DNA from 2 places in the Marinobacterium sp. MBR-111 genome. Region 2 is predicted to be linked to the other one. Evidence: riboswitches for the same ligand, from Rfam matches in the RefSeq annotation. Region 2 holds a riboswitch; the other holds the start of a gene.
What was found. Region 2 has a riboswitch for thiamine pyrophosphate ahead of thiD (bifunctional hydroxymethylpyrimidine kinase/phosphomethylpyrimidine kinase). Riboswitches for the same ligand answer to the same signal wherever they lie in the genome.
Positions count from the first base shown of each region.

Region 1: another riboswitch for thiamine pyrophosphate. It lies ahead of ABIE61_RS06425 (NUDIX hydrolase); the one in region 2 lies ahead of thiD (bifunctional hydroxymethylpyrimidine kinase/phosphomethylpyrimidine kinase).

Region 1 covers NZ_JBEPQA010000006.1:137,692-141,096, forward strand. The annotation lists gene ABIE61_RS06420 (FAD-dependent monooxygenase) at 1-785, shown strand, start outside; gene ABIE61_RS06425 (NUDIX hydrolase) at 960-1,424, opposite strand; TPP riboswitch at 1,455-1,573, opposite strand; gene ABIE61_RS06430 (TetR/AcrR family transcriptional regulator) at 1,828-2,361, opposite strand; gene ABIE61_RS06435 (MFS transporter) at 2,447-3,405, shown strand, end outside.
Region 2 covers NZ_JBEPQA010000041.1:11,066-14,470, reverse strand. The annotation lists gene ABIE61_RS17675 (CHAD domain-containing protein) at 20-925, opposite strand; gene ABIE61_RS17670 (CPXCG motif-containing cysteine-rich protein) at 941-1,132, opposite strand; TPP riboswitch at 1,233-1,329, shown strand; gene thiD (bifunctional hydroxymethylpyrimidine kinase/phosphomethylpyrimidine kinase) at 1,387-2,211, shown strand; gene ABIE61_RS17660 (ABC transporter ATP-binding protein) at 2,215-2,952, shown strand; gene ABIE61_RS17655 (ABC transporter permease) at 2,952-3,405, shown strand, end outside.

The DNA of each region.
Region 1 (3,405 bases), on a different contig from region 2:
TGAGTCTACTGGCCGGTGCGCTCGATGACCTAGGGGTGAAGATCAAGTTTGACTGCTCAATCACAGCCGCGGATGTGACGAAGTTGAGCCAGGAGTTTGACCTGGTAGTCGGGGCCGATGGGCGGATGAAGTCGGTCGTGCGCCAGGCATTGTATGCGGAGAAAGTGACTCCTCGTTATCACGGGTTTGTAAATGTCGTAGGAGTGAGCAGGCAGCGAGAGGGTGCTTTGGATAACGCTATTCATGACTTCCGCGGTCTAGGTGAGCGTTTTGGAATTGTCCCGGTGAATGATGGGTGGTGCTATTGGGCAGGAGCCTGGAACGCCGCTGTCGACAGGGAGCGGTCCGGGGCCCATTGGTACGAGGAGTTGAATCAGCGTTTCCGGGACTGGCCCGATCCAGTGCAAAATGTGTTGCAGTCCTGTGATAGAGCATCGGTTAATCGCATTTTTGTTCATGACATTGATCCTCTTCCCTATTGGCATCAAGACAATGTCATAATTATCGGGGACGCGGCCCATGCTCCCTTGCCGACCTCTGGTCAGGGGGCATGTCAGGCGCTGGAAGATGCATGGCACCTTGCCCTCTTACTGATGGAGACCGATGAGCTGGAAGTCGCTTTGCAAGGCTTCTATCAACAGAGGAATGTTAAAACTTCTGCAGCCCAATTGGTTGGAAGACAGGTAGCTAAGAAGATATTTTCTGAACAACCTGAGCCGCTGCTGCCGGCATCCCATATTTCTGCTACTGAACTCAGCCAGTTCTGGATGCAAGGTTTAAAGTAGTTGTGACCAGCTCCCCACTTTCTAATCCATGAAGCTGTCAGTAATGTTCATCACAGAGAAGGACGATGAACATGAAGAAGCGATTCACTGAAGAATAGATCATCCCGATCCTGAAAGAAGCTGAAGCAGGCCTGCCATCTGTATCTGTGCCAGCAATCGTGAGAATACTGGAGGTCATGAGCCGTTCGCTTGTTCAAGGGTGATAGCGGCTGCTTGACGGGCGACCTTGGCGACATCGAGACTCAGGGCAAGGCCGGCATCGGTCAGTTCGTCGAGGCTAAACCACTTCGCATCAAGCGCATCGTCTCCAGCTACGGGCTCTCCGGCAATCCATTCACAAAGGACCGCAATCAGCACGAAGTGCTGATGTATCCGGCCGCTTTCGTCCTGGTCGAAGGCGTCCACCGCCGTGAATACCTGACGTGCACGACCTTGCACCCCGGTTTCCTCCAATAGTTCTCTGACGGCGGCAAGTTCAATCGATTCGCCAGCCTCTATTTTCCCTCCGGGGAAGCCCCAGCGGCCTGCGTCCGGCGGGTTGGCCCGGCGTACCAAGAGTATCTTTTCTTTATGATAGACGGCGGCAATCGTAGCGGCGATTGGTCGAATGGTGGGGGTGTTCTCTGTCGTTGATAACATGTCAGCCTCGTTTGCGAGGCCAGCGAAGGCATGAGGTGTCAAAACCTGTCCCTTCGCCGGCATGATCCGGTTCAGGCTCAAAGGGTCACTGTGCTGCATTCTTGCCAACAGTATCTCAGCCCCTGGGTGGGTGACCCCTCGGTATTGAGAAGCATATCAGGCATTATCGAATGGCGCAGTGCCAGGTTAGTAGGTCTGTCTTATTCCGCCTGGAGCGACCTGATTGATCGTCTCATGGTACAGAATTTCGCATAGATCTTGCGCTGCTGGGCTAGCATTCGAAGCACAGAGCAGGCTAAGGGCAATTGGTGGAAGCTCTGGTAGATCAAATTATTCGCCAATACACCTGATGTCTTTAGGCATGCCATGCTGGGTCCGCACTGCAAGACCGAGATTCGAACGATCACGTCAGGCGCGTTAGCACTGCATCTACATCATCTAGAAAACTCGTCCAATCACCATCTTCGTCAATGCCATTGATACGCAAGAGGAATAACCCCTCAACGGCCAGAAAGGCAACGCGGGCTGCTTGGGCGTTTGAAGATGCGCCTGTCATACGGTTAAAAATTCCCCGGTACCAGTCGCGTGTTTCCTTTAAGTTTTCAGGGTTTTCCAGATAACTGACCATCAGGCCTGCAATCTTGGCATCCATAGCCTTTTGTGCGGTTCTCATTGCCTCAATGTAACTTCGAACAAAGCCGAGCGGATCATTTGTCGGTGTTTCGTCCAGCATCGCATCGAACCGACTTGTCCAGCGGTCAACTAGGCTGCTTACCAACTCATCTCTGCTGGAGAACGAGTACTGTATGCCTCCCTTGGAAATGCCTGCAGCCTTTGCCAAAGCACCAATGGTCAGCGCTGAACCACCTTGTTCGCGTACAAGTGCTTCGGCCACATCCAGCAACCCGTCACGGGTAATAGTTGGTTTTCTGCCCATTGTTTTTCTTGTTTACCCCCACTATTATCTTTTTAAATACGATTGTATTTATATTTTAAATGACGCGCAAATCAGGGGTGAACCTGTGTCTTACTACTTTCTAAACCCCAGGCGCTGGCTGATTCTGATAGCAGTAATGCTGGCATTCCTGCCGGTTGTTCTCGATATGACCATTCTGCATGTTGCGGTCCCCACGTTAACCCAGGCGTTGGGAGCAACAAATAACCAAGTGCTGTGGGTCATCGATATTTATCCGCTGTTGATGGCCGGCTTGCTGGTGCCTATGGGTACTCTGGCCGACAGGGTAGGTAACCGACTCATCTTACTGATCGGCTTGGTGATCTTCGGGGCTGCCTCAGCCGCGACGGCCTTTGCGCCTACTGCACAGATGCTGATTGGTGCGCGCGTTATGCTGGCGTTGGGGGGGGCAATGATAATGCCGTGCGTGCTGGGCATTATCCGCCGTACCTTTGAGGACGATAAGGAGCGAGGACTGGCGCTCGGATTATGGGGTACGGTGGGGGCTGCCGGTGCGGCGGTTGGCCCGTTGATAGGTGGTGCGCTGCTGGAACATTTCTGGTGGGGCTCGGTGTTCTTGATCAACGTGCCTCTGATGCTCGTTGTAGCTCCGGCCTGCTGGCTACTGCTGCCGCGTCAGGAGCAGACCGTACCCGGTCATTGGCCGATTGGTCAGGCTTTGCTGCTGGTCATGGGTATGATTGCGGTGGTGTATGCGGCCAAGACGGGTTTTGGTGGCAAGCAACCCCTTGCAGTGGTGTTGCTGACGTTGGCTTTCGGATTGGCAATGCTGGTGCTGTTTGCTCGTAAGCAGTTCCGCGCTGCTGCGCCGATGCTGGATCTTTCCTTATTGGCACACCCTGCCATCGTCGCTGGCATCATCATGGCGGTGGTCGCCAGCGGCGCATTGGCCGGGGTCGAACTGACTCTGGCGCAGGAGCTGCAATACGTCCTGGACAAAACACCGCTTCAGGCCGGGATATTCATGATTCCCATCATGGCTGCGGCAGCAGTGGGCGGTCCGGT
Region 2 (3,405 bases):
GGGCGCTTGGAACATCACATCAGCCTATAAGGCTGGTTGGCTGACACAGAGTTTTGAACACCCTCCTCTTGCGAGCCCGCTTTGCGTAAATCTCGTCGGTAAGGGTATCAATCTCGGCAAGCGCTTTTAGGCGGACTGCCTTAATGCCTGTGCTCACCTGATCCAGATCCTCTTGCCAAAAACAGGCACGAGCCTCTTCCATCTGTACAGTCAGTACATCCAGGTCATGCAGTCGTCCCAGAGCACTTCCGAGCGCTTTAACCTGGCTAATCCATTTGGGAGCGATTTCATCCAGCAACCAACCACTTTGGAACAATAGTAACTTGACCCACTTCCTCCAGCGGTGCATCGGCTCCATGGCATGCTTTTGCAGTGCTTCGTGGGCAAGGCTACTGCCCTTGCGGCAGGTTTGCTTCAGCCCTTTGTGCAGATGTCGTTTACTCATTGAACTCAGATCAACGGCCACAATAGCCTGCTCCAGCCTCAGCAGTATCTGCACCACCTGCAACAATGCCGGTTCATTCACTGTCACATGTCCAAGTACCTGCACCAACCCCGGCAACAATCGTTGGCGAACATCCGGCGGGAGGTCTGCACTCACCCAATCCAGCGTTTCCTTCATGACCTGCGCATCGCGACTGGAGGCAAGTGGCTTGGCCAGTCCCTTGCTCAAACGCTCGAGCCTGCTGTAGTCCGTGGTTTTCAGCCCAGGCTTCAGCAGACGCCAGAGCGCACGCAGGCGCTTACTGTCCACACGTGTCTGGTGCACGATCTCGTTCAGTGATTCGGTATCGGCATCAGCCCGCAGCGCAAGTCGGTCACGCATATTGGTTAGCAATTGCAGAGCACTGCAGCGTATTTCAACGTCCAGCGGTTGACTCGACTCCAGCAGTCTCTGCCGGCTTTTTTCAATTTCTGGTTGCATAACGACTCCCTGTTACTAGCCACCCTCACGCTCAACGCTAACCTCGGGGCGCTCTTGATCACCTACGCTGACCTGAACCTGAATCGGGCTGCAACAGACTGGACAATCCTCTGTGTATTCCTGCTCAGGCTCTGTCACTTCGATCATCAGACTGATCGGCTCACCGCACCAGGGGCACAACAGATCGACATTTTCCAGCGGATTCATGGCATCTACTCCTGCTCAAAAGGTGCCGGCCTGACCTGAAAGCAGCCGGCATCTGGTTACAGCATAGACAGTGGTAGCGCTTGTGCCTAAACTAGCCACAGATTCTTGGTCGGGGTGCCCACACTGGATGGGCTGAGATGAGACCCGCTGAACCTGATCCGGCTTGTACCGGCGTAGGAAATCGAGATGACCGTTACTATCACTCCATGCATGCCCATGGCTGGTGCGGTTTTCTCCCGTACTGGAGCATCCGCATGACACACGCACACGCACACACACCCATCGCTCTCACTATCGCCGGCTCCGACAGCGGCGGCGGTGCCGGTATTCAAGCGGATCTGAAGACTTTTTCAGCACTTGGCGTATTTGGCACCTCGGTGATCACCGCCCTGACGGCACAAAACACCCGTGAAGTTCGTGCCATCCACGACGTTCCACCCGCCTTTATCGCCGATCAGCTTAATACCGTTCTGGACGATATCCACATCGATGCGATCAAGATCGGCATGCTCAGCCGTCCGGAAACCATTACAACCATCGCGACTATTCTGCGTGACCGTGGCCTTCGCAATATCGTGCTTGACCCAGTCATGGTCGCCAAAAGCGGCGACAAGCTGCTGGCAGACGAGTCGGTTGAGGCGCTGCGCAGCGAGTTGCTACCGCTGGCGACCCTGATCACCCCCAACCTTCCGGAGTCAGCCGTATTATTGGGCGCACCGGAAGCGACCGATACGGATGCAATGCTGACACAGGCCAGAGAGCTGCTGGCAATGGGCCCTCAGGCGGTACTGGTCAAGGGCGGCCACCTGACCGACTCGGCAAGTGACGACAGCGCCGATCTGCTGCTGATGGACGGGCAGACCCACTGGCTGCCGGCCAAACGCATCCCCACCGCCAACACCCACGGTACCGGCTGCACTCTCTCCTCCGCGATTGCCGCCGGATTGGCCAGGGGGCGGGATATGCACACTGCCGTGGCCAAAGCCAAGACTTATATCACAGCAGCCATCACGGCAGCCGATCGGCTACAGGTGGGTTCAGGGCACGGTCCAACTCATCACTTCCACGCCTGGTGGTGAGCCTTGGATATTGAGCTTCGTCAGGCCAGCCTGCACTGGCAGCAGCACTGCGTATTCAGCGACCTGAATCTGGCACTGCCAAGTGGGCAGTGGACCTGCATTCTGGGCCAGTCCGGTGTCGGCAAAAGTTCCTTGCTGCAGCTGCTCTGCGGCATTGCCGACGAGGCCAGCATCAGTGGCGAGATTCACTGCAGTGATGGCCTGCCGCTGGCTGGCCGCGTGGCCTGGATGTCCCAGCAGGATCTGCTGCTGCCCTGGCTGAATCTACAAGACAACGTGCTGCTTGGCGCCAGGCTGCAACAGGGCCGCAAACCCTCAGGCGAACAGCGTGAACTGGCCGGATATTTGCTGCAGCAGGTGGGTCTGAACGATCGAGCCACTGCCCTGCCGGGGCAGCTGTCCGGCGGTCAGCGCCAGCGTGTGGCACTGGCCCGCACTCTGTTTCAGGATCAGCCACTGGTCTGCATGGATGAGCCTTTCTCTGCGCTGGATGCGATCAACCGGCTCAAACTGCAGGACTTGGCCGCCGGGCTGCTGGCCGATCGAACCGTGCTGATGATAACCCATGACCCACTGGAAGCCCTGCGCCTGTCGGATCGTGTACTGGTGCTGCAAGGCTCCCCAGCACGCTTGTCGGACCCGATAGTGCCGATTGGAAGCACACCCAGACCGGTCACCGACCCTGCCCTGCTTGAGCTGCAAGCACAGCTGCTGCAGCTGCTGATGGAAGGTGCCGCATGATGCAGGTTTTGCGCCCACTGATCATCACCACCGGGTTGCTGCTGATCTGGCAACTGATTGTCGGGCTGACCGATGCCCCCACATTCATTTTGCCCGGCCCCCTGCACGTGCTGGAAACTCTGTTCAGTCAGTTTCCGCTGCTGATGAAGCACGCCGGTGTCACCCTGATCGAGATTTTGCTAGGCCTGATGCTCGGCGTGCTGCTGGGGCTGGCGAGCGCTCTCTCACTGGTAACCTGGGGCAGCCTGCGCCGTTGGCTGCTGCCGGTTTTGGTGGTCAGCCAAGCGATCCCGGTATTTGCACTGGCGCCGGTTTTGATGCTCTGGCTTGGCTACGGCATGGCCTCCAAGGTCGCCATGGCCACATTGATCATCTACTTCCCCGTGACCGCCGCCTGCTTTGATGGCCTGCGTCAAACGCCCATTGGTTACCTGCAGCTGGCGCGTACCCTCG